Methyloterricola oryzae: one gene and its partner. The protein of the gene in region 1 interacts with the protein of each later gene in a pairwise test. Links are inferred from orthologs where the notes say so. Each region holds a gene or a part of one and is shown on either strand. Other genes may lie near its edges.

Region 1 (15,792 bases):
AATCGCGAATTGTAGTGGCGGGAGAATTCCAGTGGGTGGGGGCCTCCTCCGAGGTAGTCGATTTCCTCCTGGAACTTGTTGCCATTCGCACCGTTGATCGGATTAGTTCCATTGCAGTCGCCGGGAACACCGGCGGCTTTCTGATCCTGGCCTGGTGGCGGCAGGTAGTGGATGGTCATGCTGTCGCTGGCACTGCAGCCGCTGACGCTGCCCTCCACGGACAGCACGTTTTCGCCGGCATCCAGGCCGACGCTGGCGGCACCCGAACCCAAAAAGTTGATCAGGGTCGTGAACACGCCGGACTGCTGGAAGAACACTCGGCCATTGACCGTCGCCGTGACCTGCCCGACATCACTGGGCTTGGCGGTACCTGATCCGGTTCTGCTGACGCCGACGGTTTGTGTGGTTACGGTGCTGCCCCGTTCTGGCGAGGTGAAACTGAGTGAACAGGGCCGAGCCAGTCCGGGCACCAGAATCAGGCCGAATAGAGTAGCCATCAGCCGGCGGCAGACTCGGTCTTCAGTTCTAGTTTTCCTGTACCTGAAAGGAAGAGGAAAGTAGTTCATGATGCAACTCTCCCTGGAGCATCGTGCCAAGATGCTCCCTATGACGGCCAACTGCTAGAGCCGCTCGCGCTGGCGGTGCCCGGTTTTCGAGATCAGCAGCAGAACCAGCATTGCGCTGGCCGTTGGAAGAAATGTCGCTGGCAGCGGCACGATTTCGACGCGCGTTCCAATCGCCGATGCAGGCATGGGTTGCGCGGAGGCATCGCTCAATTCGTTGAGAGTTAGGGTGAATTCAGCGGTACCTGAATTCTGGGCGTGGAAACGCAGGGTTGCCAGGCGGAAGAAATCGGGCTGGGCGAGTTCCAGTACGGTGGCCGCGTCTTGCGAGACTTCCAGCAGTTGAATCAGCCCTGTGTCCAAGTGGCTGGCTGATTGAGGCGCCGGCGCCGCTGAATCAAGGTGAAGTTGATCGCCAAATTGGTCATCGCCAAAGCGAACTTCGTCGAAGCTCACCCTGCGGTAATCGTAGCCGACAGTGACATCGTACCCTGATAAAGCAGCCTGGCCTTCGAGTCCTGAAGCTCCGAACTCGATCTGGAAGGTGGTGCCGACCTCGAGACTGGGCTCCGGCGGTGACAGATAGAGCGTGATGTCTGCCCACGCGGAGGGCGACAGACTGGCGAGTGCAGCGAGGACAAGTATGGATCGATGCAGCATGTTCCATCCCCCGTGAGCCGTTGACTTGGCTCAGACACCTCGACGGCGTTAAATCGATGCGAGGGAAATTATGCTGAAAATTGACTTGAATTCTATGGGGAAATTGCTGGGTAATGCTTGGGAGTCGGGAACTGTAAATTGATGCTTACAGTGCCGCGCGGATGCTACCTGACAGCGAGTTGAATTTTAGCCCGTATCTTTTGATCCGCAGAGTTGCTTGCACGCGGATCAATCCCTCTCAGTGCAATTTCGTCAGAACAGGCCTACAGATGCATATGGGATGGTGCTATCGCGTGGGGGGACTTGGCTCGCCGTCCAAGTTGCCGTCGCAAGCCATTTAGAAGCAATCGTGCTAACTCTTTTGCTCGGTGTTTTGTGGGGTCGTGCCAAAGGGCGCGCACGCAGTGCCACAAGGCCTTGGGAAGCAAACCTGACGTTGTCAGGATTTTCTTTGCAATGCAGGCGTGAAGCTTGCCGAGCAGTTGTCGTCGTAACAGGTAAGAGTCGGCACCCGGCGCCAAGCTTTCAATTACCTGCTTAATGTAATCAACAGGAGATGATGAATGCAGCGCACGTTCACAAATCAAGGAAGGCAACAGCTTTAATTCGAAGTTGCGCAGTGCGTTGTATTCTATTGCTTTATTCAGGCACTTCGTGCCGGCCACGATGTTGTCGGATGCGAAGTAAACTCTTGCGTATTCCATGTACGCCAGATAGTAGGCCGAACCTCGGACCCGCGCGAGATCAGCTTTCAAACTGGGTACATTGAAATATCGGTCCAGGATATCGATGCGTCCAGCCAACATTTTGTCGAAGATTTGTCCGCGATTTCCCTTGTGCAAACGCAACAGCGTAACCACCTCGCGGCAGCAAGCGAATCTGTAGCCTTCTCTTGCCAGGCTTAGAAAAAAGTCCCAATGCTCGTTGAAATCGACGGAGGTATCAAATCCGCCAACCGCCTCGACGCAGCTACGCCGGACCAAGGCCGTGCCGAGCAACATGGTTTCCTCCTGCAGCAGCTTCGGCAGGACCTGGCCCTCCATAGTGGTTCCGGATGGCCTGACATTGGCACCTGGCCAAGGCGACGGCCTGGTTACACCCCGGATATGGGGTCCTGCCCGGTAGCTGGGGCTTCCGTCGGCCTCCATCCAGTAATACCAGCCGTAGGCAACGTCCACGCTAGGTTGCTGTTCCAGCACGGCGAGCAGGTCCGCCAGATTGTTGGGCAGCATGCGGTCGTCACTGTCCAGAAAGGAAACATACTCGCCGCTGGCACAGGCGAGGCCCAGGTTGCGCGCGGCGCAGGCGCCCGCATTGGCCTGACGCTTGTACGTGATCCTGCCGGTGTATTTTGCCACTACGTCGGCGGTGGCGTCGGTTGATCCGTCGTCCACCACGATTAACTCCCAGTCTTCACAGGTCTGGGCAAGGACACTCTGTATCGCTTCGTCCAGGTACGCGGCCCGATTGTAGGTCGGTATGATAATGCTTATGCGCGGCATGTCATTGATCCTGATCGTGTTGTTGCTTATGGCTGGCGTCGGGGCCACATGCCCAGATGCTTTCGTTGCCAGGCGCAATCACATGTTTAAATATTTTTACTATATGGCGTCATGGCTCAAAAGGGAAATTCCAGTAGAAATAAGCAATAATCTTGCCTGAAATATGGCCGCAACATATTCAATGATTTAGGTACGTTCAATGGTCTTTTGCCCGTTTTTTCCCGGTGGACTGTAAAGCAAACCGACGTTCTTTCCGTGATTTTCAAGCTTTCGACTGCAGGTAAGTCAGAATCGCTGTTGAAAAACACCCATCACCTTGTCAAAAGCACCAGGGACGAAATCCGTCAGGCCCTGATGTTTGCTGAACATGAACCGGCTCGCGCCGCGAGCAGGGTAGGAACCATCCTTGCACACAATGTATCGTAGTCGTTTGTGCCCCACACTTTCGATAAAATACCGAGCAAGGATGTTAGCGGCTCAATGGTGGAAATTTTTACCCGTGACTGGGCGCCCATGAGGCCTTTGCGGTGCGGTAGCGAATTTTACAAACATAACCCGAGTGTGCGTCAGACTGTGGCAAACCCAAGAATTGGATTTATCAGCCTCGGCTGTCCCAAGGCGCTGGTGGACAGCGAAGTGATCCTGACGCGCCTGCGCTCGGAAGGTTACGAAGTGTCGCCGAGTTACCGGGATTCCGATCTGGTGGTGGTGAATACCTGCGGCTTTATCGATGCGGCAGTTGAGGAATCCCTGGACGCCATTGGCGAGGCCTTGGCTGAAAACGGCAAAGTCATCGTGACCGGCTGTCTAGGCGCAAGAGAAGGCGAGATCCGGGCCCGCCATCCCAGCGTCCTCAAGGTTACGGGCGCCCACGCTTTCGAGGATGTCATGGCGGCGGTGCATGAGCACCTCCCTCCCGCGCATGATCCATTCACCGATCTGTTGCCCCCACAGGGGATCAAACTGACGCCCAAGCATTATGCGTATCTGAAAATCTCGGAAGGTTGTAACCACCGCTGCACGTTTTGCATCATACCTTCGATGCGGGGTGATCTGGTCAGTCGCCCCATTGGCGAAGTCATGGGCGAAGCGGAGAGACTGGTTGGCGCGGGCGTGAGGGAATTGCTTGTCGTATCGCAGGATACCAGTGCCTATGGGGTGGACATGGGATATCGCACCAGTTTTTGGGGTGGTCGTCCGCTCAAGACCCGATTCCTGGATCTGGCAAAGGCCTTGGGTGAGATGGGGGCTTGGGTCCGTCTCCATTATGTTTACCCTTACCCGCATGTGGACGAGGTGATTCCACTGATGGCCGAAGGCAAAATCCTGCCATATCTCGACATTCCTTTCCAGCATGCCAGCCCTCGTATCCTCAGGTCGATGAAGCGTCCCGCCTCCGCTGAGAACAACCTGGAGCGTATACAAACTTGGCGGTCCATCTGCCCGGAACTGACCATCCGCAGTACGTTCATTGTGGGCTTTCCAGGCGAAACCGATGAAGATTTCGAAGATCTGCTCGACTTCCTGGATGCGGCGCAATTGGACCGTGTGGGTTGCTTCGCGTACTCCCCGGTGGCGGGCGCGGCGGCCAACGCGCTTCCGGGTCAGGTGCCAGCGGAGGTAAAGGAAGATCGCTTAGCCCGCTTCATGGCATTCCAGGAGGAAATCAGCTCTGCGAGACTCCAGGCTCGTGTAGGTGGTCGCGAAACCGTACTGGTCGACGAAGTGGTGGAGGAAGGCGCGGTAGCGCGCAGCCGAGCCGATGCCCCTGAGATCGATGGTCAGGTGTTCATCGATGGAGCTACCCATCTTCAAGTGGGCCAGTGGGTCGAGGTCGAGATCGAGGAGGCCGATGAACATGACCTCTGGGCACACCTGATCTGAACGCCGGGGGCCAGATCACGGACTGAGGCGCTTAACCGGCCTTCACATCCCTGCGGCTGGCTGCTCCTAGAGTGCTAGTTCAGTCGTGATGGTGCCCGCCAAGACCATGCACATGGCCGTGATCCAATTCTTCTGCGGTGGCATCGCGAATGTCCGTGACCTCGACGGCGAAGTTCAGGGTCATGCCGGCCATCGGGTGATTGCCATCCAGAATTACTTCGTCATCCAGAACCTCGATGACAGTCACCAGTTGTACGCCCTCGGGTGTTTCGGCATGGAATTGCATGCCGGGCTCGATCTGCTCGACGCCTTCGAAGGCGGTCTTCGGCACGGCCTGGATCAGGTCGTCGTCGCGCAGGCCGTAAGCTTCTTCGGGAGAGACCGTTACGCTCAGGCGGTCGCCTACCTGCTTACCCGCCAGTGCGTTTTCCAGGCCCGGAATGATATTGCCCTGGCCGTGGATGTAGGCTAGAGGATTTTGACCCTCTGAACTGTCCAGCACGTCCCCCTCGTCATTGGTCAGCGTGTAATGAATGTGAACCACTTTCTCGGCGGAAATCTGCATGGGTGTCCCTCGTTATTTTCAAATTTGCATCATATCGGTTTTTTCCCGCCCCAGGTAGGGCGAGAAGTGCCGGCGTCTGTCTAAACTGAACCGTATCCATCGACCTGACAGGGAATCCCGAGGGAGCCAGTGGTCCGATCGAAAGTTCCACTCTGGGCAGACACCGAAAGTTTTCTTCCGGACTTCCGACGCGTGCGTACGGCCTTTGTGCTGCTGTTGTTGGCCGAAATCCTGGCGTTGGCAATCGGCCTGATCGCGGCGCCCGATGCGGAGGCTTTCTGGAACAGCTTGGGGCTGGTCTCCCTCTACATCGTCTGGGTCGTCCTGCTCAGCATCGCAGTTTTGAGTACCTTCAACCGTTGGCTCCAAAGCGCGAGTCCGCTGAGAGCAGGGGGTGTCGTCGTTTGCGTGGTCGAGGCAATGGTGCTGCTGGTGGGGTGGCTCGCATGGAACGGCTTGGGCCAAGGCTTGTTGAATGGGGGCACGGAATTGAGCCAGACGCCTTATCGCTGCCTGCGCGACGTCGCCGTCGCGGCGCTCCTGACGGGTTTGTGGCTCCGCTACCGCTATGTTCAATATCAGTGGCGGCGGCATGTTCGGGCCGAGGGACTGGCTCGGCTGGACGTTTTGCAGGCGCGCATGCGGCCGCATTTCCTGTTTAACGGTCTCAACACCATAGCCAGTCTCATCAGCACCGATCCGGCCAAGGCGGAGGAATTGATACTGGATTTTGCCGAAATGTTCCGTGCGGTGTTGAAGAGAAACGCGCGAATGGCGAAGCTGGAGGAAGAATTGCACTTGGTGCGGCAATACCTCAATGTGGAGGGACAGCGTTTGGCCGAGCGCCTGCGGGTGGTCTGGAACCTGAACGGCGCGCCGATGGATGCGCTGCTGCCACCCCTCAGTCTGCAGCCCCTGGTGGAGAATGCCTTGTATCACGGTATCGAACCTCTGCCCGGCGGTGGCATGGTGGAGATCGATGGACGCTTGCGGCGGGGCGAGGTGGTCCTGACAGTCCGGAGTCCCGCACCCCGCGCTGAGGCGGAGCCGCACCGCAGCGGCAATCGCGTGGCTCTCGCCAACCTGCGGCTAAGGCTGGAGAACTGTTTTCCGGGAAGTGGGGCCGTGCACACCAGTGTGGTGGACGGACGCTACCAGGCGCGCATCGTATTTCCCTATCGGACGACGCTGAGTGAAGATTCTGATCGCCGATGATGAGCCCTTGGCGAGGGCCCGCTTGCGAAGGTTGTTGGAGGAACTGGCGCTGGCTGACTTGGTCATCGAGGAAGCCGCCAATGGACAGGAGGCCCTGAAAGCCGCGATTTGCCTGCAGCCTGACGTCATGCTTCTGGATATTCACATGCCCCTGATGAGTGGGTTGCAATGTGCGCGGGAGCTGGCGCGCTTGCCGCAGGCACCGGCAATCGTGTTTGTCACGGCCTACGACGACTACGCCCTTAAGGCGTTCGAAGTCTGCGCCTGCGACTATCTGCTCAAGCCGGTGCGGCGAGAGCGTTTGGCAGGCGCATTGGAACGAGCGCGACGTTTCAGCGCCAAGGCGTGGGAAAAGCTGTCGGCGGAACTCCCGGAAGTGCCGGTGTCGAGGCAGCATCTCTGTTCCTTCGAACAGGGCAACGTGTGCTTTCTGGCCATCGAGGACATCCTTTATTTTCTGGCCGACAGAAAATCCACGCTGGCGCGCACGGTGACCGGCCGGCTTCACGTGGACGAACCCCTCAAGTCGCTCGAGGCCGAGTTCGGCGAGCGCTTTCTCCGTGTTCACCGCAGCGCCCTGGTCGCCCCTGCCCACATTGAAAGGCTGGACCGGCTCGCGTCGGGCGGGGTGGCGCTGAAGCTGAAAGGTATCCCCGAAAGGATTGAAGTCAGCCGGCGTCTCCTGCCGCGCTTGCGCCAAGGCCTGGGTGTCACGGGCTGAATCCACCTGCGCCAAACCTTGGTCGTCAGGCGCGATCTGTTACAATGCCGCCATTTATCAGCCTGGTTGTGACCGTGGTTCAAGAAGTCATCCGTATCGCTACCCGCAGGAGTCCATTGGCCCTCTGGCAGGCCGAGCATGTTGCCAGCCTGTTGCGGGAAGCTCATCCGGGACTCAAAACCGAGTTGGTGGAAATGACCACGCGGGGTGACCGAATCCTTGACGCACCCTTGGCCAAAGTGGGTGGCAAAGGGCTATTCGTAAAGGAACTGGAACAGGGCATGCTGGCCGGAACCGCGGATATCGCAGTCCATTCCATGAAAGACGTCCCTGTGGAATTCCCCGAGGGACTCCATCTGGCAGCGATACTGGAGCGCGAGGACCCGCGTGACGCGCTGGTTTCGACGAAATACGCATCATTCGAAAAGCTTCCCCCCACGGCAAGGATCGGGACATCCAGCCTTCGCCGACAGTGTCAAATCAAGACCCTCCTGCCGGACTGCGAAATCCGGCATTTGCGCGGCAATGTAAACACGCGGCTGGCCAAGCTGGACGCCGGCGAATATGACGCCATCGTGCTGGCCTCCGCAGGCTTGAAGCGCCTTGGCATGGCGGAGCGCATTTCGGAATTTCTGCCCGCGGAGATCAGCTTGCCGGCCATCGGCCAGGGCGCTATCGGCATCGAGGCCCGCAGCGAAGACGGTCGAATCAATGATCTGGTGAAGCCCCTGCACCACAGTGAGACGGCGTGGCGTGTATTGGCGGAGCGATCCATGAACGAGCGCTTACAGGGTGGATGTCAGGTGCCCATAGCGGGTTATGCGGAACTGGACGGGGAGCAGTTGCGCCTGCGCGGCCTGGTGGGGGCACCCGATGGTTCCTGCCTGGTCCGGGGCGAGGTGACAGGTCCGGTAATCCAGGCCCAGGCTTTGGGCATTGCACTGGCCGAGGATCTCCTGTCACGTGGAGCCGATGCAATCCTCAAGGAACTTTATGGCGAGGCGCATGGCTGAAGGCGTCCTCAAGCCCTTGGCGGGCCTGGGCGTTCTGGTCACGCGACCACAAGGCCAGGGCGAGAACCTGAGTGAATTGATCGAGGCCGCGGGCGGGCGTGCGATCCGGTTCCCACTGCTTGAGATCGTGCCGGTGCCATTGGATGCGGAAGGTCCTCGTACGCTGGCGGATCTAGCGGGTTGCGACTGGCTGGTTTTCGTCAGTTCCAACGCGGTGCGTCACGGGCTGGCGTGTATCCGGAGCGTTGGCGAACCTGCCGCTTGGCCTAAGGTGGCTGCGATCGGTCAGGCGACGGCGGATGAGTTGGAGCGCCAGGGTGTGGAGGTGGACCTGGCACCCAAACAGCAGTTTAATAGCGAAGCCCTGCTGGCCTTGCCGGAATTTGCCGATGTGACTGGCCAGCGTATCCTCATCGTGCGGGGAGCGGGCGGGCGCGAAGTGCTGGCGGATACATTGAAGGCGCGTGGGGCGGAAGTGACGTACGCGGAAGTCTACCGCCGCGCCGCGTCGCAGGTCGATCCCGCGCCCTTGCTTGAACGCTGGAGGTCCGGCGAGATCGATCTCGTCACGGTCACCTCTGGCGAAGCCCTCGACATTCTTGAACAGATCGTGGTCGGCGACCATTCCGGACAGCTGCGGTCCACGCCGCTTGCCGTGATTGGCGAGCGCATTGCGCAGAAGGCGCGGGGTCTGGGCTACGCGAATGTGATGGCGGTAGAGGCGGGTGACGAGTCATTACTGGCTGCGGTGATTGCCCTGGCGGGCAACCGGCGAGAGGTTCCAAACCATTCCGAAAACGGGGACACAGCATTGGTTGACGAGGAGAAAGAAGTGACGCTGCCGGCGGATCAACCGGACGAAATTACGGCAACGGATGCTTATGGTGAGTCCCAAGAAGCTCCGCCCGCGCCGAAGAAATCCAGAGTAGGTGCTTGGGTCGGCTATATGATCCTGTTGCTGGTGTTCGCGCTAGCTGGCGGTGGCTTCTTCATCCTGAATGAATTGCGAACCAAGCAGGAGGGTTTGGGCTCCGGTCTGGACAAAGGCGACCGTCAGATGCAGGAACTGCTCCATCAGATATCCGGATTTCAGACGGAGTTGGCGGCCCTGCATTCGCAGTTCGCCACCCTGCAGTCACAAGTCACCACCGAGGATACCAAGTTCGAGCGTCAAATCGGCGAGCAGGGCAGTACGTTTGGGGAGCGACTGGATTCGACCAAGAACGAGCTTGCGGCGTCCATCGAGCACATACAGCGGCAAATGAATAAGACGCGCGGTGACATGATGGTGGCGGACGCGGAGTATTTGCTGGGTATTGCCAACCAGAAGCTGCACCTGACCGGTGACGTGAAGGCCGTGCTCGCTGCTTTGGCGGCTGCCGACCAGCGGCTCCATGACAGCGGTGACCCCGGCGTGTTCAAGGTGCGTGAAGCCTTGGCCGAGGAAATCAACCAGTTGGAAGAGGTGAAGATAGCGGACGTGGTGGGTCTGTCGGCCCAGATCCTGGCGCTTGAGTCTGTCGTCAGAGACCTGCCCCTGTTCTTGCCCCACACGGACAAAGGCAAGGCCAAAGTGGAGGCTGGACCCGATGAGAAAGCCCAGCAGCCACCTGCTACGGAGGATGGCGGAGCGGGGCTGCTGGATTCCGCATTGAGCGATTTCAAAGGGCTCGTCACGGTGCGCCGCACCGACCGACCGGTACAGGCGGTGCTGGTTCCGGAAGAGGTGGAGGCGCTGCGTCAGGTCTTGTTGCTGCGCATGGAAATAACCCGGCTGGCCCTGTTGCGGGGCGACGACGGACTCTATAAGTCAAGCCTGGATTCGGTACTCAGCTGGCTTAATGAGCATTTTGATGCGGAGGCGGCGGCGACCAAAGATCTGGTGGCGGAGTTGGTCGACTTAAAGGCGCAGCAGATCGCGGTCCCGTTCCCCGATATCAGCAAGTCCCTGACACTGCTGCGCAATATCGAGAAGCTGCGCCTGGAAGCGGAGGAGAAGGGCAAGAGTCAAGCTCAACCTCAGCCTGCCGCAGCACCCGAGGGTACACAGCCGTGAAGTCCCTGGTCATCCTGCTCATCGCGCTGCTCATCGCGGTCGGCGCCGCGTTTTTCATTCATGAACAGCTGGTCGCGCAGGGCGATCCCGGCTATGTCATCATCGGCATCGGCCACTGGTCCATAGAGACATCACTGTTTCTCATGGCCATGCTGATTCTGCTGGCTTTCCTGACGTTCTACCTCACGATTCGTCTGGTCATCGGAACCTTGCGGCTTCCAAAAGCCATAAAGCGCCGAGGTTCCGAACAGCGGAGCCGGCAATCACAGGAAGCCCTGATTGCCGGTTTGATCGAATCGGCGGAAGGAAATTGGGAAAAGGCGGAGAAGCATCTGATACGGCATGCGGCCAACAGCGGCGTGCCGCTCATCAACTATCTGACGGCGGCCCACGCGGCGCATTCCCGGGGCGCGGTGGACCTGCGCGATGAATACCTCAACCTCGCCCATGAATCAACGCCGGAAGCCGAACTGGCCATCGGCTTGACCCGCGCGGAACTGCAGATGTCCAACCAGCAGTTCACCGAGGCCTTGGAAACACTGACCCATCTCAACCAGATCGCACCGAGTCACGCGAAAGTGCTGAAGCTAATGCATCAGGCGTACGCTCAGGCGGAAGACTGGGAAGGCCTGACGCGGTTGATTCCGCAATTGCATCAGAACAAGGTGCTGATGGAGGCCGAAATCAAGTTGCTTGAAGCGGAGACGTTCAGCGCCATGCTCAAGCAACGCTCGGAGTCTCGCAAGCCGGGCGCCCTGCGGGAAGTCTGGCAGCATGTTCCCGATCATATCAAGGCCATGGTTGGCATCCAGGAATTGTATTTTGCGGCTATGATCGAAGCGGGTGCCGGGGACGAAATTGAGCCTTTGCTGCGCCAGACCCTGTCCAAGCAGTGGAACGACACCTTGCTAGTGCTGTACGGCTGTATCCAATTACCCGATGCGGCGCAGCAGCTCGAAACGGCGGAAGCTTGGCTTGCCAAACACACGCAGGATGCGGTTTTGCTAAGGGTGCTGGGCAAGCTGGCCCTGGCGGCCGGGCAGCCGGAGAAGGCGCGCGAGTATCTGGAAAGAAGCCTCGGTATTGAATCCAGCGTCGAGGCCTTCCGCATGATGGGGGATCTGCTGCTCAGACAGGATGATGCCGTAAACGCGTGCCAGTACTTCCGCAACGGGCTACTGTTCGCCTCCAACGAGGTGGTGGCGCAGATAGAAATGAATCCGGAGAACGAGCCACAGGCCGAGGACGAGGCGCAAACTTAGATTGCATAGGCTTGAACCAATTGAACTTTCATTGGTTTGCTAAATCTAGCCTCGCGCGCCCCGCTCCACGTTGATGTGTGCCAGGCGCAGGCGCCAAAACTTGCTCAAGCGGGATGGCTTTTGATGCTGGAACGCCTTTAGGCACCTAATTCAAATAGGTGAAATTACTAGTGCTCTTTGTGAATCGGCAAGCTGTTCGGTAAGGCCGCCGAAGTGCATGCACACAAGGTAAAGCAAGATGCCTGCTACACTACGTAACTCTATCGCTATTCTTTTGAGGTTGGTGGTACGAAATCCAGCCGGTCAAGTCGTGCGATGACGCGTACAGTCCAACCTTCCCTCGAGCCATGGTTCTATTACCCTATTTAATATTCCTGGCTTCATTTCTCCTGCAGTTCCATTCGGAGTCAGGATTTCTTCCGAGACAGTTATCCTGGCTTCCGGAAATATTGTCCGCGATCGCATTTGTACTGGTGGTGCTTCGAGGTGCGTATGAAAAGCGGTTGATGATAAGTGCAAAATACGTCCTGCTTTTTGGCTTTATTTTTCTTTTGCTCACGTCGTCTCTCATCATCAATGACGTGCAGCCAGGTACTATCTTTATTGGGGCGCGTACATATTTCAAGTATGTTCCATTCTTTCTCATGCCTTTGGTATACGAGTATTCAGAGGAAGAGTTTAAGAAGCAGTTATTGTTGTTGGCCGGTCTAGGGCTATTGCAATTGCCCATGGCTGCGCTTCAGCGGTTTGTCTTGTACTCCGATTTGGCTACTGGCGACGTAGTTACGGGCACCCTGGAGACATCCGGGGTGCTCACCATCATGATGCTTAGCTTTTTGTCAATTGTGATGGGCATGTATCTACGCAAGAAACTCTCGCTCCGTCATGCCGCTCTGCTCATGATATTTTTCATCGCGCCAGCTGGTCTCGATGAGACAAAGGTTACCGTTATTCTTCTTCCTTTGGCGCTGGGAATACCGGTCTTTATTGTTGCGAAGCTCGAAAAAAATCTACGGTCCCTTGTTCCATTCGCGGTTATGGGTGGAATTGTATTTGTGCTTTTTGTTGGCATGTATCAAACGCTTTACTCGTCACGTGGGGACATGCAGAAAGGGGGTATATTCGGCTTTCTGACGGATCCGAAAATGCTGGAGACCTATGTCTATGGAGGCGCTGCAGAAAGCGCGACTGTGAGAGGAATCGATCGTGAAGGTCCCAAAGTTATTGGAGCAAAAAAGAAGGCTGCAAAGCGGGCGGAGCGCTTCGATGGCATAATCGTGGCTTGGAAGGTTTTATCCGCCGACTGGGCCAAGCTTCTGGTTGGGGTAGGGATAGGAAACGTCACGGATTCTTTCCTTGGGAAAAATTTTGCTGGAAAATATGCTCTTTATAGTATTTACTTTAGTGCTGGAATTACAGATTTGAGTCTCGCTCTTTGGGAGATTGGCCTTCTTGGAATTCTTTGTGTCTTTATATTGATGGCATTCATATTCTTTGATTCCTTTGCTCTAGCCCGGAGTTCTGATCTCTATGGGGCATTTGCCATCGGTTGGGTTGCGGTAACTGTGATGATTGTGGTCGTCATGGTCTACCAGAGTAACATCGTCTTCAACGCCATCAGTTATCTTTTTTGGTTTTTCTCCGGACAGGTTATCGCAGCCAAGAACAGGCTCGACTGGAGCAAGAACTGGCGACGGTCTTAAGGAATCACGGGCTGTGTAACATGGTTGTTAGAGAGCGCCGGAGGTTTTCCGTCATAAAAGTTCATGATTCGTCAGGCGGTTGTTGGCAGGTTTATTTGTCGTTCAACCACATGGCCTACCTCATCGATTTGGAGCGCTCGCGCCTGCGACGGAGAAAGTTTGAAATTTTAGAATCAAGGTGCCAGTAAAACCAATGCGTATAGTTTTGATGACTGCCATTTATCCAGGAAAGCGCATCGGCGGCGCGGAATACCAGACTTCCCTCTTGGGCAAGGAACTTGCCATGCGCGGTCATGAAGTCATGTATCTGGCTGTGGAGGCGGGGCAGACCGCTGAGTACCAGGATGAGGGTGTTAGGGTTATTGAACTTCCCGGGTGGGGCGCCATTGGTAGACCTGCGCACTATCAGCGCATTCGTGAAATTATTAGCGATTTCCGGCCGGACGTTGGTTATCTTCGCTATTTGCTGGAACTGGCCGGCGTCAGTGACGTCTTTCGGGGAATGCAGATTCCACTGGTTTCGGTGACCAGCAGTTTCATGGAAACCTCGCCGCTTTTTACTGGTCATGATCCGCGCACCATGCTGCGGAGTGTGGTTAATGGCACCCTGTTTCTACACTGGAAGGCATTCTGGTCCATTCGCCATTCCGCCGTTCACGTGTGTAACTCAGAGGACATGTCGAAGCGAATCCGGCGCTGGCTTCCGGGTGTTCGGATCGAGACCGTCTACAATGGCTCGCCGCTGCCACCAGAACACGAGGTGCATCAGTTGCCTGGCAAGCAGGTGATTTGGGTGAACAACGTGAAGCGATGGAAGCGGCCGGAACAATTCGTCGAGCTTGCCAGGCGCTTGCCGGAGTTTCAGTTCGTCATGATCGGTTCCCTACAGTCCAAGGGGCGGTACGCCGAGGCCTGTCGTAGGATGCTCGCGGACGCGCCAAAAAACCTTAACTATCTGGGCGGCTTGCCCGTTGAAGAGGTCAACAAGCAGATTGGACAGAGTGATATTCTGGTCTACACGAGTAAACCCGACACGGAGGGATTTGGGAATTCTCTGCTTCAGGCGTGGTTTAGAGCGGTTCCGACGATATGTCTGTCGTACAACGTGGATGGCATCATGGAACGTGAGGGGATCGGTTTTGTGACCCAATCAATGGACGAGTTTGCCGCCAGGGTAGGCGAGTTGATGCGGGATTCAGAGAAGCGCATGGCGATGGGACGCAAGGCCCAGGAGTATGCCCACGCACACCATCGGGTTGGCCATATGGTTGACCAATACGAAAGCATGTTCCGCGGGATAATCGAAACGTCCGCGTCGTCGTGAAAATTCGCGGCATTTCCGCCCCACATGTACCCAGGAGCCCACTGAATGGCAGACAGCAGACCGGCCGCCGATGACAAAATCTCCCGTCGTTTGATTTGGATCGTTCCGGCTTCCCTGACGCCCACCCTTCACATAAACGCATTCAATGAACCAGCCCACGAGCTCGCGCGCTTGGGTTGGGATGTCACGCTTCTAGCACAAGGCGGTGCAGGCGAAATCCTGCCTCGGGATTTTCGCGTGCGTTACCTACCCATGCCGCGCGTCTACGTGTTGGGACAAGTTATCTACCACCTGTTCGTCATGGCCGATGTGGCAAAAAACTGGAAGAGCACCGACGTGGTCTACTTTCACCAAGAGTCGGCTCTGTTCATTCTGCCGCTGCGTGTTCTGCGCTGGCTGATTCCTGGCCGATTTCCCTTGCTGGTTATGGACACACGGACGGTGGAGATGGTGGTCGACACGCCGAAAGCGAAGCTGCGTGACATTTACAGGCGTTTAATGAACCACTTTGCAAATTTGTGTGCCGACGGTCAAACAGCGATCACGCGCCGGTTGGCCGATTACGTAGGCATCGTGCCGTCTGATCTGCTCGGCATCTGGCCTTCTGGCGCAAACCGAGAGCTTTTTGGTGCGGCCATCGGTTGGCGGCATTGGCCGGAGGAATCCCAGCCCCTGCCGGTGATTTATATCGGTTCCCTTTACAAGGAACGCAATGTGATGGCGTTTTGCCGTGCAGTGGTTGCCGCTTGTGAGAAGGGCATGAATTTTTCCCTCACTGTGGTCGGTGGGGGCGATGAGTTCGATGATCTGCGGGAATTTGCCGAAACTAGCGGCGGCCGGGTGCGCGTTCTGCCTTCAGTTCCCCATGCCGAGGTGCCGCGCGTGCTTTCTGGTGCCTGCATTGGCGTGCTTCCTTTCCCGGACGAGGAAAAGTTCAGGATTTCAAGTCCCATCAAGCTGTTCGAATACATGGCCGCGGGTATGCCGATCATCGCCACCCGAATTGACTGCCACACCGACGTGGTGGGCGGAGAGGACTTTGTATTCTGGGCGGACGGCAGCGATGATGCTGCTTTGTTGCAAGCCCTTGCGCGCTGCTGGGACCAGCGCCGGCAATTGCAGACCTTGGGTGAACATGCATCGGAGGTGTCGGCCAATTGGACCTGGGCGGCTTCGGCACGTCGCATCAGCGACGCCCTGAGTCTAGGCTTGCAACGTGTTGGACGTGCCTAGCCACTGAATCCATTCGGATTGACGGCCGTGGAGCTTGCCAGGCCGCGGATTTGCCAGGGTCGGATTCATTTTGGAGTTTGGAGTTTGCCCT
Region 2 (15,802 bases), on another replicon or contig:
ATAAGCCCTGTGGATCGTCTTGAATGCAGATTGCTGCTTCGCGCCACGTGTCAACAGCCGCGACGAGGCTGGCGCGCAAAATCTTCAGGCGTGGCCGTGCAGTTCTTGGTGCAAGGCCATGAATTCTTCGGTAAGCCGATGATCTGGCACATAATGGATCAGCGGCTTGGATTCGCTGTGGGATTCGCGCACCTTCACCGAGGGCGATATCTTGCTGTCCAGAACTCGATGGCCTTCCTCAACCAGTTGGCTGACCATCTGCTGCGGCAGGTTGGCGCGTCCCTGGAACTGATTGACGACGATACCCTCCATTTGCAGGTCGGCGTTGTGGTCCGCCTTGATTTCCGCGATGGTGGAAAGCAAGTTGTACAAGGCCTCGCGCGAAAAGGCGTCGCAGTCGAAGGGGACCAGGCAGCGGTGCGCGGCGATCAGGCCCGAACGGCTGTAGAAGTTCAGCACCGGCGGCGTGTCGATGTAGATCTCGTCGAATCCTTGCAGCCCCTCCAGCGCCTCGCGCAGCTTGTAGATTTTGTAGCGGGTTTCCAGGCGGCTGTGCAGCGGCTCCAGTTCCGGGTGCGAGGGGATGACGTAGAGGTTCTCGAACGGCGTGCTGTGGATGCAATTCTCCAGGCCCGTCAGACCGTTCTTGCCGAACAGGTTGATGCTCAGCGTCTCCTTGAAGAAGTGTGCGATGGTCTTGTCCGGGTCGGTGATCTTGCGGCCCAGTAGGTAGTGACTGGAGTTGCCCTGGACATCCAGGTCGACCACCAGTGTCTTCTTCTCGTCGATCGCACTGATCGCTGCCAGGTTGCACGCGATGGTGGATTTTCCGACGCCGCCTTTCTGATTGAAGATTACCCTGCGCATGATGTCCTCGTATGCATACGTTCTGGTCGATGAATAGCCCTGACTTCGCCCGCTCCGGACGAGAATCCGGCGCGCTTTCCCGGGCCGGATTGTCCACCTTGGGATTATACGACCGTAATCCCTCAACCGGTACCGGGTTATGGCGCCGCGCGCCGTCCTCCGGCTTTAGCTTTACGCAGGCCTCCTGTATTCTAACGCCTTTTTCTCGTACCGATCGAACGACGAATGGAAGAACATTACCAGCCTCGCGAGGTTGAAGAAGAGGCGCAAAAGGCCTGGGAAGACGCGCGCGCGTTCAAGGCTTTCGAAGACCCGGCCCGGGACAAGTTCTACTGCCTGTCCATGTTCCCCTATCCCAGTGGACGCCTGCACATGGGGCATGTGCGCAACTACACCATCGGCGATGTCATCAGCCGCTTCCAGCGCATGCGCGGCAAGAACGTGCTGCAGCCCATGGGCTGGGACGCTTTCGGCCTGCCCGCGGAGAATGCCGCCATGCAGAACAAGGTGGCGCCGGCGGCCTGGACCTATGCCAATGCCGACGCCATGCGCGCGCAGCTCAAGTCCCTGGGGCTAGCTATCGACTGGGACCGCGAGCTGGCGACCTGCAAGCCGGATTATTATCGCTGGGAGCAATGGCTGTTCACCAAGCTGTTCGAGAAGGGACTGATCTACAAGAAGACCGCCCCGGTCAACTGGGATCCGGTCGACCACACCGTGCTTGCCAACGAGCAGGTGATCGATGGGCGCGGCTGGCGTTCCGGCGCGCTGGTGGAAAAGCGCGACATTCCCATGTACTTCATGCGCATCACCGATTACGCCGACGAATTGCTGGCGGAACTGGACAATCTGCCCGGCTGGCCGGAGCAGGTGAAGACCATGCAACGCAACTGGATCGGCAAGAGTTACGGTTGCGAGGTGCACTTCCCCTATGCGGACGGGGAGGGTGTAGTCAAGGTCTACACCACCCGGCCCGACACCCTGATGGGCGCGACCTATGTGGCCGTGGCCGCCGAGCACCCCCTGGCCCTGGAAGCGGCCGAAGGCAATCCGTCTCTGGCGGCTTTCATCGAGGAATGCAAGCAGGGCGGTACCGCGGAGGCGGAACTGGCCACCATGGAAAAGAAGGGCATGGATACTGGCCGCTTCGTCATCCATCCCCTCAACGGCGAGCAACTGCCGGTGTGGGTCGCCAATTACGTGCTCTGGGGTTACGGCGAAGGCGCCGTGATGGCGGTGCCGGCCCACGACGAGCGCGATTTCGAGTTTGCCTGCAAGCTGGGCTTGCCCATTCGCCAGGTGATCGATGCCAGGCCAGCCGACGCGCCGGCATTCAGCCTGGAAGCCTGGCAGGACTGGTACGCCAGCAAGGAGGGCGTGTGCGTCAACTCAGGCCGCTACGACGACATGAATTTCACCCAGGCGTCCGACGCCATCGCCGCCGACTTGCAAGCCAAAGGCCTGGGCCAGAAGCGCACCCAGTTCCGCCTGCGCGACTGGGGCATCTCGCGCCAGCGTTACTGGGGCTGTCCGATTCCGATCATTCATTGTCCGACGTGCGGCGACGTGCCGGTGCCCGAGGACCAACTGCCCGTGGTGCTGCCCGAGGATGTGGTCATCGATGTGGGTTCGCCCCTGAAAAAGATGCCGCAGTGGTTCCAGACCGGCTGCCCGACTTGTGGCGGGGCTGCGGAGCGGGAAACCGACACCATGGACACCTTCTTCGAGTCGTCCTGGTACTACGCCCGCTATGCCTGCCCTGATGCGGCGACCGGCATGCTGGACGAGCGCGCCAATTACTGGCTGCCCGTGGACCAGTACATTGGCGGCATCGAGCACGCCATCCTGCACCTGCTCTATGCGCGTTTCTTCCACAAGCTCATGCGCGACGCCGGTTTGGTTGCCTGCGACGAGCCCTTCACCAATCTGCTGACCCAGGGCATGGTGGTGGCGCCCACCTTCTACCGGGAGGCCGATGGCAAGAAACACTACTTCGGTCCGACCGAGGTGGACGTGCAAAGCGATGACAAGGGCCGGCCCTTAGGCGCCACCCTCCGCGCGGACAGCCAGGCGGTGACGGTGGGCAGCATCGAGAAGATGTCCAAGTCCAAGAACAATGGCGTCGACCCGGAAATCCTGGTCAATAAGTACGGGGCGGATACGGTGCGCCTGTTCACCATGTTTGCGGCGCCGCCGGACCAGTCCCTGGAATGGTCGGACAGCGGCGTGGAGGGGGCCTTCCGGTTTCTGAAGCGCCTATGGCGGCAGGTGGCGCAGCATGCGCGGGGCGAGAAGCCCGGCCCGCTGGACACCTCCAGCCTGAATGACGCGCAGAAGGCCATGCGCCGCCAGGTGCACGAGACGCTACGCAAGGTGACGGACGATTATGCGCGCCGCTACACGTTCAATACGGCCATCGCCGCCAACATGGAACTGCTCAATGCCCTGTCGCGCTTCGAAGACGAGAGCGAGGCGGGCCGGGCGATCCGGCAGGAGGCGCTGGAATCGGTGGTCTTGATGCTGTCACCCATCGTGCCCCATGCATCGCATCGGCTGTGGCGGGAACTGGGTCACCCGGAAATGGCGGTCAATACGCCGTGGCCGGCGGTGGATGAGGCGGCCCTGGTTCAGGACACCATCGAGCTGGTCCTGCAGGTCAACGGCAAGCTGCGCAGCAAGATCAGCGTGGCGGCGGATGCTTCGCGCGAACTCGTTGAGGGCGTGGCCCTGGCGGACGAGACCGCCCAGCGTTTCATGGAGGGCAAGCCGCCGAAGAAGGTCATCGTGGTTCCCGGCAAGCTGGTCAACATCGTGGTATGAGGCTCATGTCCATGCGCGCGCGTATCCCCCGCCTTCTGTTGCTCGCTGCGGTCTTGGCTGTGACGGCGGGCTGCGGATTCCATTTGCGCGGCTCGGGTGGCCCGACCTTCGCCAAGGGCATCCTGCTGCAGGGGATCGGCTCCAGCAATGCGCTGTACGGCGATTTCAGCACTGCGCTGGGCCTGGTGGGCGGGCGCCTGGTGAAATCGCCCGCCGAAGCTGCGGGGATCGTGCACGTCTACCGCGCCTATCATTCCCGGCGCTCCCTCACCTTGAGCCGTTTCGGCCGCAGTACCGAGTTCGACCTGTTCTATCGCATCGTATACGACGTGCGAACCCCGGAAGGGGAAGTGCTGTTGCCGCGCCAGGACATCGAAGTGCGGCGCGACTACTTCAACGACCAGACCCTGCCGCTGGCGCAGGTCGCCGAGGAAGGCGTGATGCGCACGGAGATGCAGCAGGAGGCTGCGCAGACCCTGTTGCGCCGGGCCATCTCGGCGTTGAACAAGCCGCCGCCGGGGAAGTCGTGAAGCTCAAGCTGGATCAGTTGCCGGATGCCCTTCGCAAAGGCATCGCGCCGGTCTACCTGGTTTCCGGCGACGAACCCTTGCAACTGGGCGAGGCCGTGGATGCCATCCGCGAGGCCGCGCGCGCCAAAGGCTACGCCAGCCGGGAACTGTTCTATGTCGACAGCGGTTTCGAGTGGGGCCAGTTGCTGGAGGCGGCGGAATCCTATTCCCTGTTCGGTGATCTGCGCATTCTCGACCTGCGCCTGCCGGGCAAGCCGGACAAGGCCGGCGCCGATGCGCTGGTGCGCTATGCCGAGCGGATTCCCGAAGATGCCGTGCTCATCGTCAGCCTGCCGAAGCTGACGGGCGACGAGCAGAAGAAAAGCCGCTGGTTCCAGGCGCTGGAGCCCAAGGGCGTTTTCATCCAGGTCTGGCCACTGGAAGGTCCCCAGCTCATCGCTTGGCTGGATCGGCGCATGGGCGCCCGCAACATGCTGGCCGACCGGTCCGGGCTGGCCCTGCTGGCGGCGCGGGTGGAAGGCAATCTGCTGGCCGCGGCCCAGGAAGTGGAGAAGCTGCACATCCTCTGCGGTTCGGGACGGATCGAGGACGAGATGATTCGCAAGGCGGTGGCGGACAGCGCCCGCTACGATGTGTATGACCTGTCCGAGGCAGCCCTGCAGGGCCAGTTGGTGCGCTCCAACCGGATACTGGCCGCGCTGCGCGCTGAAGGGATTGCCGCCGCCGTGGCCTTGTGGGCGCTGGCCCGCGACCTGCGCGTGGTGGCCTCCGTGCAGGCCGCGGTGGCGGACGGCTCCACCCCGGATGCCGCGTTCAGCCGGCTGCGAATCTGGGACAGCCGCAAGGCCGGGATGGTTAAAGCACTGCAGCGGCTGGACCGCGAGCAGGTGCGGCAGTCCTTGCTGGCGTGTTCAAGATCCGATCGCATCATCAAGGGGCAGGACACCGGGGAAGCCTGGGACGCGCTGTTGGATGTGTGCATGACCATGGCGGGCCGGGGACCCGCGTCGCGACGTCTACGGGAGGACATCGCCTGAACGGCTCCGCACGCCGGCCTTTCATTGTTTAACCCCCTATTCAACGCCAGAACCTGTCCGTGACCCATGAATATGCCCGCTCGATTTTCCGATTCTGACGACATCAACAGTTATATTCTTGCCGTGGGCGAACGCGCCCGCACCGCGTCGCGGCTGATTGGCCGTGCCGAGACTGCGGCCAAGAATCGTGCCTTGGCGGCCATCGCGGCGGAACTGGAAGCGCGCGCCGATTTTCTGATTGAGGAAAACGGGCGCGATCTGGAGGCCGGCCGCCAGAAGGGACTGGAAGCGGCCATGCTGGAGCGTCTGGTGATCGACGCCAAGCGGGTTGCGGCCATGGCGGAAGGCCTGCGCCAGGTGGCGGCCCTGGCCGACCCCGTGGGCGAGATTTCCGGGCTGACCTTTCGGCCCACCGGGATTCAGGTCGGCCGCATGCGCGTGCCTCTGGGGGTGGTGGGCATCATCTACGAGTCGCGTCCCAACGTGACGGCGGATGCTGCGGCCCTGTGCCTGAAATCGGGCAATGCCTGCATCCTGCGCGGCGGTTCCGAGGCCATCCATTCCAACAAGGCGATTGCGGCTTGCATCCGCACCGGACTGGAACAGGCCGGACTGCCCCAGGACGCCGTGCAATTGATCGAAACCACCAACCGTGCCGCCGTCGGGGCGCTGCTGAATCTGGACAAGCACGTGGATGTCATCGTCCCGCGCGGAGGCAAGGGATTGATCGAGCGCATCATGGCAGAGTCGCGCATCCCCATCATCAAGCATTTGGACGGCATCTGCCATGTCTACATCGATGAGGGCGCCGACCGCGACAAGGCCCTGCGCATCGCGCTCAACGCCAAGACCCACCGTTATGGGGTCTGCAACGCCATGGAAACCCTGCTGGTCGCGGCGAGCTGCGCCAACGACCTGCTTCCGGAAATGGCCCTGAAACTGCGCGAAAAAGGCGTGGAGATTCGAGGCTGCGAAGTGACCCGCACCTACATCCCCGACTGTGTTGCGGCGACAGAGGCGGATTGGGATACGGAATACCTGGCGCCCATCCTGTCGATCCGGGTGGTTTCCGGACTCGACGAGGCGTTGGAGCACATTCAGCGCCATGGTTCCCAACACACCGAAGCCATCGTCACCGAGGATTACACGCGGGCGCGGCGCTTCCTGCGGGAAGTGGATTCCAGTTCGGTGATGGTGAACGCCTCCACGCGCTTTGCCGATGGCTTCGAGTATGGCTTGGGTGCGGAGATCGGCATCAGCACCGACAAGCTGCACGCGCGCGGTCCGGTCGGCCTGGAAGGCCTGACCACGCAAAAGTTCATCGTCCTAGGCGATGGTCACGTGCGCGGCTAAGACCGCTCAGAGCCGATGCTGATCGGCATCTTTGGCGGCACCTTCGATCCGGTGCATTTCGGGCATTTGCGCACGGCCCTGGAGGTGTGTGAAGCCCTGGAACTGGATGAAATGCGCTGGGTGCCTTGCCGCCAGCCGCCCCACCGGCGCCAGCCGGTGGCGTCGCCGGACGACCGATTGCAGATGCTGGAACTCGCTCTTCAAGGAGCGCCCGACTGTTTCGTGCTGGACCGGCGCGAAATGGAGCGGGAAGGTCCTTCCTACATGGTCGATACGCTGGCGTCCATGCGTGAGCAGTGGCCGAAAGCGTCCTTGTGCCTGGTGCTGGGGCAGGATGCGTTTCTGGGGCTGGACCTCTGGCACCGCTGGCGTGAATTGCTGGACCTGTCGCATATCGTGGTGATGCGCCGGCCCGGCGCGTTTCCCCTGGACTCCAACCCGGCAGTTGCGGAATGGGCTGGCTTGCGCATGACCGCGCAGGGCGCGCGTCTGCGTGGCGAGCCCTTTGGGCTGGTGCATGCCGTGGAGGTGACGCAGTTGCCGATATCCGCGACCGCAATCAGAGCTATCCTGGCAGGCCGTCGCCGTGCGGACTATCTGCTGCCGTCGCAGGTGATGGCGTACATCCGCGCCAAAGGCCTCTATTCGACGGCGGTATGAGGCGCGCGCCTTTCAGAAGGCGGGACCATGTCCCGCTCCGTGGTCTACTCGGACGCGGGTTCGTTGAAATCGATGCCTAGAATTGACCAGTTTTCGGCGTTGCCCACGTCACCGCCGGCAAACTGAATCTTGCACGCATATTTCCGCGTAGCCATGCCTTGGCCTTCGACGGGCACGGTCACCTGGGAACGGATCACATAGGTCCTGCCACCCAGGGCCCAGGCCTCGTAGATCGAGTCATCGAACTGGGCCGTTTCCGGAATCTGGTTCTCGTCCTTCATCGCCGCCTTGCATTGCAGCAAGGCAAAGTCGGTGCGCTGGTTGCTGATCTTGCCCAGTTCCTCGTGTTCCTCATCCGGAACCAAAAACAGTTCCGAGTCCATCACCTTCATCACCAACGGCACGACCACCTTATTGGTCACGACATAAAGCAGGACGATGAAGACCGCCAGCAAAGGCATGGAATACCTGGCGGGAAGGGATTTCAGCTTGTCAAACATGATGTCCTCTCTGGATGGTGTGGTAGCCGGCCGGTTTCCGCATCGGCTCTCTTTGTTCTAGTACAAAACCCGTGATACGGCCGCTCGTGGCAACTGGGCCAGGCGGTATTGCTGAACTGCTGGCAGATTTCTTGCTGTCCCGCGTCATTTTGAGGCAGAGCCGTGCAAATGTATAGCTCTCATCGCGTGCCTTTCGTGCCTGGTCTTGGACCTACTGCTGTGCTTCGTGGCACTGCGGATGCCGTCCCATTTAAGAATCCCTTACGAATGCATCGGAATCGGGCGCCTGGCCATTCGTCCGCAGGCTCGGCTTTAAAATAATAAAAATCCGCATAAGGACCTTTGCTTTGGTCATACGATCAGTCGCTTATCGGGCACGCGGAACTGATCGGCCCGGGATCGCTTCCCGTCGCCAAGTCGCTTTGCTCCCCGCAGCGCGGCCGGCTTTTCACTCATGTCACACGCATGTGACAGCCATGGAAAGAGGCTGGTTGGACGTTAACTTCCCCCCGCCTGGTATCCCATGGCGCTCCTAGCCGCTTGATCTTTCTCGATGATGTCGTTACGTGGCGACAAGTCTCCGCACCCATCCTGGACAAGAAAATAAGGAGGTTTACCCATATGAAAAAATTTACATTTCTCATCTCCATGTTGCGATGGATGAGCTTAACAGATTGATAAAACAATAAAAAAATTTAATGGCACGATATTGGAATATGTCTGTGAAAACTGGCGATGTCCGAATCAACTCTGTCCTCTGAGTGGATGACGAGAAGGCAAGTTTCTCAGAAAAAAATTTTCTGTCTCGGTTCTGCGACAGTCTTGCCCAGAAAATTGAGAAAAGGACTTAGAAGGTCAGGGTTGGCCTGAATGGATGGGTGGTTCGGTTATGTGTCACAAATTTGAGAATTTTGCCTGGGTTTGGTGCGTTATTTCAGGCGGTTATAGACCGGGCTGGAAGACGGAGTAAGGGTTATAAGTACGCGTGAACCTGCCGCAGGGAAGGCGGAATTAAGTTTGTGTAAGAGGAAGACTGATTCCTGTCAGGCCAATGAGGCCAAGACCCTGTGATGACGGTTGTGGTGGTGAATGATTTCAAGATTTTGAAGTTAGTTTGTGGTTGTAAGGCTTGGTATTAATCAAACGGTTACAGGCGGTTTGCCTGAACCAAAAAACCAAATAATGAGGTATTTCGACATGCGACATTTCACTAGAGCCCTCGTATCGACTGTCTTGCTCGGATTCGGGGCTGGCCAGGCTGCGCATGCCGAACTGGCCATGAACGGCCTGCCCCACCCGGTCAACAAGTTCCCGTTGTGGATCAAGGATTCCAAAAATGTCACGCTGCAACTGTGTTTGGATGGTCCGGGGACGGCAACCGGCGCCCCTGGCGACTACTGCTTCTTTGATCCGGTGGAAGAGGGCAATACCTTTTCCGAGCAGATCGGCTTTGGCCCGGAAGCATTCTGGTGGATGGCGGAAGCCTCGGTGCCCGTGAACGACGGCAGCGCCGATCTGACCCTGGCCCTGGAAGCGGCGTGGGCAGCAGAAATTCCTGAAGACGGCCAGCAGTTCGCCTTTGGACGGGTGCGTATCCGTATCGATGCGCCGGTGGCCGGAACCTACAAGGTCTGGCACCCCTATGCCTGCGAGCCTGAGATCTACCAGGTGACTACCCCCGGTCGCCGGGCTATCAACGTGACCCGCGACCTTGGTGGCGGCGCGCCTTTCGCCGACATGCTGACCGGCGAAGTGGGCCCGTTTCTGGTGTGGGATGAAACCTTGCCGGCGCCTCCGGCGGGCTATGTGGGCGACGGTGCGACCCCGCATGGCGTGACCGGCAGTCCCTGCGGCGCAAATGGCAACGTCTTCCGCGTAGAAGGGCCCGCTGGCGCCAACCTGGGTGGGCCGGTCGGCAGCGAAAACGTGGTCGAAACCTGGGATTTCACTGTCATGGGCAAGATCTTCGACAGTGCAACTACGCCCTATCCGGTGGTCATTGACGGCGCCACCTTCTACCGCAACCAGGCTGGAACTTCGGCCCGCATGAACGTATGGGCGCAGTCCGATCCGACGGCCCTGCTGACCCGTTCCGGGCAGCCGGGCTCCGCGCAGACCATGGAGAGCGATGGCGAGGGACGCTTCTTCAACCGCCGATCTTATTCCAACAGCAACTGCACAAATTTCAAATCCACGGTGACGGTGAGTACCGAGAATGCGATGGGCAAAACCACCGAGACCGCACCGCTGACCGACAGTGTGAAGATCACCAGCGCGGTGTATACGCCCGCCAAGCACGAGTTGAAGGTAGTTGCGACCACCAGCGACGAGTTCAAGCCGGCCAGCCCTAACGAAAGTGATCCCCTGAACGGCATGGCCCGCACCCTGACCGCACGGGCTGGCTCCAGGTCCGAAGTGATGATTCCCGATCCGGTTACCGCGGGGAAATACAGCTTCATCTTCACCAACATGTATGCGCCGCCGGCGAAGGTCGTGGTGACCTCCGACCTGCAAGGCCGCGACGAGGAAGTGGTCACCCCTTGACCCCGGGGCGGAGGCGCTTCGCCGCCTCCGCCGCTCGAAAGAATTCAATCACTTGATGCTGCCGCGCCGTTGCGGTGAGCCCCGGCTTTGCCAAGAATAAAGAGGAATGCCCAATGAGAAGTCGTAAAGACAGTTCGGAACTTGCGGTCGCAGGGCGCGAAAGCGAGTCCAATCCGGCGACCCAGCTTGCATTTTCGACCCTGGTGCTGATGCTGGCTGCCTCTTTGGTGAATGAGGCGGAAGCCGCGGTAAGCTGCGCCCGCACGATCACTGCCGACGTGGTCGCCATCGACCAACCCCTGATGTTCAACCGCCTTGGTGCCACCAATGTCAACGGGATGATGTATGCCCTGAAGCGCGACGTGGTGTCTTCCAGTTCGGGGATGCCGGGGCCGGGCAGCGCCATGCTGCGTCCGGACAAGCGTCCCCGTCCGTTGGTGCTGCGCGTCGCGGAAGGCGACTGCCTCACGGTGAATTTCGAGAACTGGCTGTCGCCGGTGGCCAATTCGAAAAACGCGGCCAACCCCTTGATGAAGGTGGACGATCAGGTCGCCGACCGCATGGCCGGCTTTCATTCCCAGGGCCTGCAATTGGCGGGCAGCATTCAGGACGATGGCAGTTTCGTCGGCAAGAACGCCAACAGCCTGGTGCCGCCCGGCGGCTCCGCCGTGTACCGCCTTTACGCCGAGCATGAGGGCACTTTCCTGGTGACCAGCCACGGCGCCACGTTCGGCGGCGACGGCTCGGCAGGCAACAGCGCCAACGGCCTGTTCGCGGCCGTCAACGTGGAGCCCAGGAATGCCAAATTCTATCGGAGCCAGCTGACGGAAGAGGAGATGCGCCTGGCCACCACAGGCACTACCACCAACGGACAGCCCATCCTGAACTACGAGGCGCGCTATCCGAATGCAGAGCCCTGGAACCAGGAAGGCAAGGCCGGGCTGCCCATTCTCAACATGCTGGACGGCACCACGCTGGTTCATTCCGACATCAATGCCATCATCGCGGGCCCCAAGCCGGACGGCGGTTTCCCGGTGGGCACCTACCCGCTGGAGAAGGCTGGCAAGCGCAATCCCAGCCTGCCTAATCGTCTGGAAGCTTTCCGCGAGTTCACCGTCATTTTCCACGACGAAATGTCGACGGCCAACGCGTTTCCGAAATTCTATGAGCTCAAGCCAGGGAACCCTCTCGGATACACCCTGCATGCCCTGGGTGATGTCTTCATGATCAATTATGGGTCGGCGGGTGTAGGCAGCGAGGTGATCGCCAACCGCCTGGGCGTGGGTCCCATGCACGACTGTCTTAGCTGCGTGGGCGAGGAATTCTTTCTCACCTCGCACGCGGTCGGTGACCCGGCCATGGTGGTGGACGTGCCTGCCAACGCTGGTCTAGAAGGGCTCGCGCCAGGAGAGGTTCCGCCGCCTGGCACCACGGGTCCCAAAGCCAGCATGGCCTACTACCCGGATGATCCCTCCAACGTCCATCACAGCTACATCAGCGATTTCGTGAAGTTCCGCAATCTGCACACGGGCGGCGAACATCACGTATTCCATCTGCACAATCACCAGTGGCTTTACAACCCCAACGACGACAATTCCAACTACCTGGACGCTCAGGCGGTCGGCCCGGGCTCGGGTTATACCTACGAGATCAACTTCGGCGGCTCTGGCAACCGCAACAAGAGCGCTGGCGACGCCATCTTCCACTGCCATCTGTACCCCCATTTTGCCCAGGGTATGTGGGAACTGTGGCGCAACCACGATGTGCTGGAAACCGGCACCAAGCTGGAGGTGAGCGGTGCGGGCTTCCACAGTCAGCCCTATGACTTGCTCAAGGGCAAGCCCGCGCTGAGCGGGAACGGTGACGCTCACGTCCGTGCGCTGCCGGACGGCGAAATCCTCGCCGGCACGCCGATTCCGGCGATTGTGCCGCTGCCCGGCAAGGCCATGGCGCCGATGCCCGGAAAAGTCGAGGTGGTCGCCAACAAGAACACGACGACGGTCAAGCGCCCCAATCCTGCCAACCCGTCGGAACTGGTTGACCAGGTGATCCCGGTAGGCAGCGTGGCGCGCATCGACAGCAGCGACACCGACACCGCCCTGGTGAACAACACCTTGACGCCCCTGAAAACCCCTATTAACCCCACCGGATTGAAGAACCCGGGTTTCCCGTTTTGGGTGGGCGGCGTGGAAGACACCGTCGGCCAGCGTCCGCCCACGCCCCCTCTGGACATGGCGCCCTTTGACGCCAATGGCGATGGTCATGCGGACCCGTCGGAAGGTGGTTGGGACGGCGGTCTGCCGCGTCACAGTCTGGACGGGATTGCCGCCACCGGCGACCCGGCGCCTTTCATTTCCCATGTGAACCGTCTCGACCTGACCAAGGACATCCTGAAAGCCCGCGCCGTCTGGTATCCGGAGGATGGCACAGCCGCCGAGCGGGCAGCCATGGCTTACCATGCAGTGCGCGAGCATCCCAGCTTCAAGCTGCGGATGGACGGAACACCTGTTGCGGCTCCGTTTGTTACCAACGGTTCCGGCCGGCCGGTGCCTGGCGCGCCTTTCCATGAGCCTTGCATCGATGACCGCGGCAATGTGATGAATGCGGGCACGACCGGGCAGTTCTTCGATGGTTCTGGCGGCACCAGCATCACCGGTAGTTCACCCTTTACAGCGCAAAAGCCGCGCGTCTATAAGGGCGCCAACATTCAGTTCGACGCCGTGCTGAACAAGGCGGGCTGGCACTATCCGCAGGAGCGTATCATCGCCCTGTGGGAAGACGCCCTCCCCATCATCAACAAGCAGAAGGCACCGGAACCTCTGGTGATGCGCAACAACACCTTCGATTGCACCATGTATGTCCATACCAACCTGGTGCCGAAGGTCTTCGAACTGGACGACTTCCAGGTGCGGACCACCACCGACATCATCGGTCAGCACATTCATCTGCCCAAGTGGGATCTGTCTACCACCGACGGATCCGGCAATGGCTGGAACTACGAGGATGGCACCCTGGCGCCCGACGCGGTGATGGAGCGCATCCACGCCATCAATGCCCTGAATCCCAGCGGTGCCGGCAATCCGTCGGATAGCGCCGGACGCGCGGCGAACACCCCGCTAGCCGGCGAGGTGCATCCCTATTTCAGCCAGAACCCGGAGTGGCTGGGCGCCCGCTCCACCCTGCAGCGCTGGTTCTTTGATCCCGTGGTGAACGCGGAAGGCGTGCACCGTGGCTTGGGCATCATCTTCACCCATGACCACTTTGGCCCCTCCACCCATCAGCAGGCGGGCCTCTACGGCACAGTGCTGGTGGAGCCGGCGGGTTCCACCTGGGTGCATAACGAAACCGGCGAGACTCTTTACAACGGCACCCGTACCGATGGTGGTCCAACCAGTTGGCAGGCGGCCATTCTTACCGGCGACATCGACCGCGATGGCCAGGACGACAGCTACCGCGAGTTCTATCTGGAATACAGCGATTTCCAGCCGGCCTACCTGGCGGGCACCTATGTGGGCCGCAAGCAGGATGGAAGCCTGGGACCGGTGCCGACGGCAAACACCTACGAGAAGGCCATCAATCCGCCGCATGTGGGCGATGTGGCCGCGACCGACCCGCTCAACATCGTGACCTACGATTCCAAGTGCCCGGATGGCTCGCCGCGTCCCTGCCCGGAAGGTATTTCCGCTGCTGACCCCGGCACCATGGTGGTGAATTACCGCAACGAGCCTTTGGCCCTGCGTATCTACGATCCGAACAAGATCGGGCCGGACGGCAAGCCGGGCGCCCAGGCCGATGGTCTGGCGGGCGACTTGGCCTATGCTCTGCAGAGCCGCACTGACCGCAAGGTCGCCACGATGAACGCGCAGCCGAAGAAGGGCCTCAACGATGGCGTAAGCGGCACCCGCTTCCCGGCTCCGCTGCATGCGCGTCCCGCTGCGATCCAGGCGGGCGACCCGTTCACCCCCATGCTGCGGACCTACTACGGCGACCGCGTGCGTGTGAAGATTCAGGCGGGTGGCGACGAGGAAATGCATAACGCCAGCATCCACGGCATGAAGTGGCTGCAGGGCGGTTCCGGCTATGGCTTCGATCCGGTCTCCGGCTGGCGCAACAGCCAGCAGGCAGCTATTTCGGAGCAGTTCAGCTTTGCCGCGCCGACCCTGCCGCTGCTCGGAAAGAACCTGGAAGTGGAGCGCCGCTCCGACTACCTGTACAGCATCGATGCCAGCGCGGAAGGTTATTGGAACGGCACCTGGGGTCTGATGCGCACCTATGGAAACGGCGCGCGCAACGACCTGTTCCAGATGCCCAACAACCCGCAGACCGCTGGCCCGCTAGCCATTACCAACAAGACGGAGTTCAGTGGCGTGTGCCCGGTGACGGCGCCCTCGCGCAACTATGACGTCAGCGTGGTGTTGGCCAACGATGTGCTTAACAACGCAGTGGGCGCCACCATCCCGGAGTCCAGTCCGGGCAGCGGTACGCTCAACCCCAACGGCGGCACCCTGGTCTACAACCCGCGCAGTTCCGCGCATAAGGGCGGCGTGCTGCACGACCCCACGGCCATGCTCTACGTGCAGACCGGCGATCTGGAACTGAAGCCGGGCGTAACGGCGCTGACCCAGCCGGGTTGCTTCAACGCCAACGGCAAGTTCGCCGCTACTCTGATGGGCTGCCCGGCATCCGCCATGAAGCTCAAGGACACGGCGCCGGTGGAGCCGATCGTGATGCGAGCTGCGGCGGGAGATTGCGTCAACGTCACCCTGCGTAACCGCATCGGCCAGGCCAATGCGCCGGACCTGAACGGCTACAAGCACTGGTACCGTATTGTGCCTCGGGAAGTCACCAGCAGCGGTGTGACCACCTTCAACGCCAATCTGGTCCGCCCTTCCTCAACGGTGGGTCTGCATGCCGCCCTGGTGGCCTATGACCTGACCAACTCGGACGGTTCCGTGGTAGGCGTCAATGGCGCCAACAAGACCCTGGCGAATCCGTTGGACGATCCGGCCACGGTGGCGGACGACCGCATCGAGCGCTACAAATGGTATGCGGGTGATCTCAGTCTGCAGCCGGTGGCCGCGGGCCAGTACAAGCTGATGGCCACCCCGGTGGAGTTCGGCGGCATCAACCTGATGCCCACGGACAAGATGGAGCAGGGCCAGAAGTCCCTGGTGGGAGCCCTGGTCATCGAGCCTCAGGGTTCGGTGTGGGCAGAGAACGAAACGGTGCGCGACCGCCAGAGCACGGACCCGAACGCCCAGCGCAGCACCCGCGCTTCGGTGACGGTGACCCGTAGCAATGGCACCAAGTTCAAGGACTTCGTCTCCGTCTTCCAGAAGGGCCTGACCCAGCGTTACAAGGACGGCTCACCGGTGGAGGACACCAAGGTGGAGCACATCGTTACCGAGGACTCCCAGGACTCCGGTCAAATGGCCATCAACTACGGTTCCGAGCCCATGTGGTTCCGTTTTGATCTGCCTCCGACGGCGCC

What was found.
Region 2: the proteins of EK23_RS06355 (region 1) and EK23_RS08210 interact in binary tests that used the Escherichia coli proteins (3 or more experiments, as listed by UniProt). The link is inferred for Methyloterricola oryzae from one-to-one orthologs.

Annotation. Positions count from the first base shown.
Region 1 is NZ_JYNS01000003.1:46,124-61,915, reverse strand. The notes cover bases 5,261-8,238. They hold EK23_RS06355 (LytR/AlgR family response regulator transcription factor), read left to right. Parts: upstream 5,261-6,366; coding sequence 6,367-7,110; downstream 7,111-8,238. Other genes in these bases: hemDX (fused uroporphyrinogen-III synthase HemD/membrane protein HemX), read left to right, coding at 8,116-8,238; hemC (hydroxymethylbilane synthase), read left to right, coding at 7,155-8,123; EK23_RS06360 (sensor histidine kinase), read left to right, coding at 5,367-6,389. In the rest of the region: EK23_RS06385 (DUF6531 domain-containing protein), read right to left, coding at 1-497; EK23_RS06380 (cohesin domain-containing protein), read right to left, coding at 621-1,223; EK23_RS21560 (glycosyltransferase family 2 protein), read right to left, coding at 1,487-2,725; 30S ribosomal protein S12 methylthiotransferase RimO, read left to right, coding at 3,299-4,609; EK23_RS06365 (FKBP-type peptidyl-prolyl cis-trans isomerase), read right to left, coding at 4,689-5,174; more of hemDX, read left to right, coding at 8,239-10,179; EK23_RS06340 (heme biosynthesis HemY N-terminal domain-containing protein), read left to right, coding at 10,176-11,441; EK23_RS06335 (hypothetical protein), read left to right, coding at 11,891-13,144; EK23_RS06330 (glycosyltransferase family 4 protein), read left to right, coding at 13,338-14,468; EK23_RS06325 (glycosyltransferase family 4 protein), read left to right, coding at 14,514-15,701. UniProt on the Escherichia coli protein: Member of the two-component regulatory system BtsS/BtsR, which is part of a nutrient-sensing regulatory network composed of BtsS/BtsR, the low-affinity pyruvate signaling system YpdA/YpdB and their respective target proteins, BtsT and YhjX.
Region 2 is NZ_JYNS01000004.1:178,360-194,161, reverse strand. What follows is about bases 4,476-7,463. They hold EK23_RS08210 (glutamate-5-semialdehyde dehydrogenase), read left to right. Parts: upstream 4,476-5,320; coding sequence 5,321-6,607; downstream 6,608-7,463. Other genes in these bases: EK23_RS08200 (hypothetical protein), read right to left, coding at 7,312-7,463; nadD (nicotinate-nucleotide adenylyltransferase), read left to right, coding at 6,626-7,267; holA (DNA polymerase III subunit delta), read left to right, coding at 4,476-5,254. Also shown: EK23_RS08230 (ParA family protein), read right to left, coding at 85-867; leuS (leucine--tRNA ligase), read left to right, coding at 1,093-3,687; EK23_RS08220 (LPS-assembly lipoprotein LptE), read left to right, coding at 3,699-4,217; more of holA, read left to right, coding at 4,214-4,475; more of EK23_RS08200, read right to left, coding at 7,464-7,767; EK23_RS08195 (hypothetical protein), read left to right, coding at 8,965-10,311; EK23_RS08190 (cupredoxin domain-containing protein), read left to right, coding at 10,425-15,802. UniProt on the Escherichia coli protein: Catalyzes the NADPH-dependent reduction of L-glutamate 5-phosphate into L-glutamate 5-semialdehyde and phosphate. The product spontaneously undergoes cyclization to form 1-pyrroline-5-carboxylate.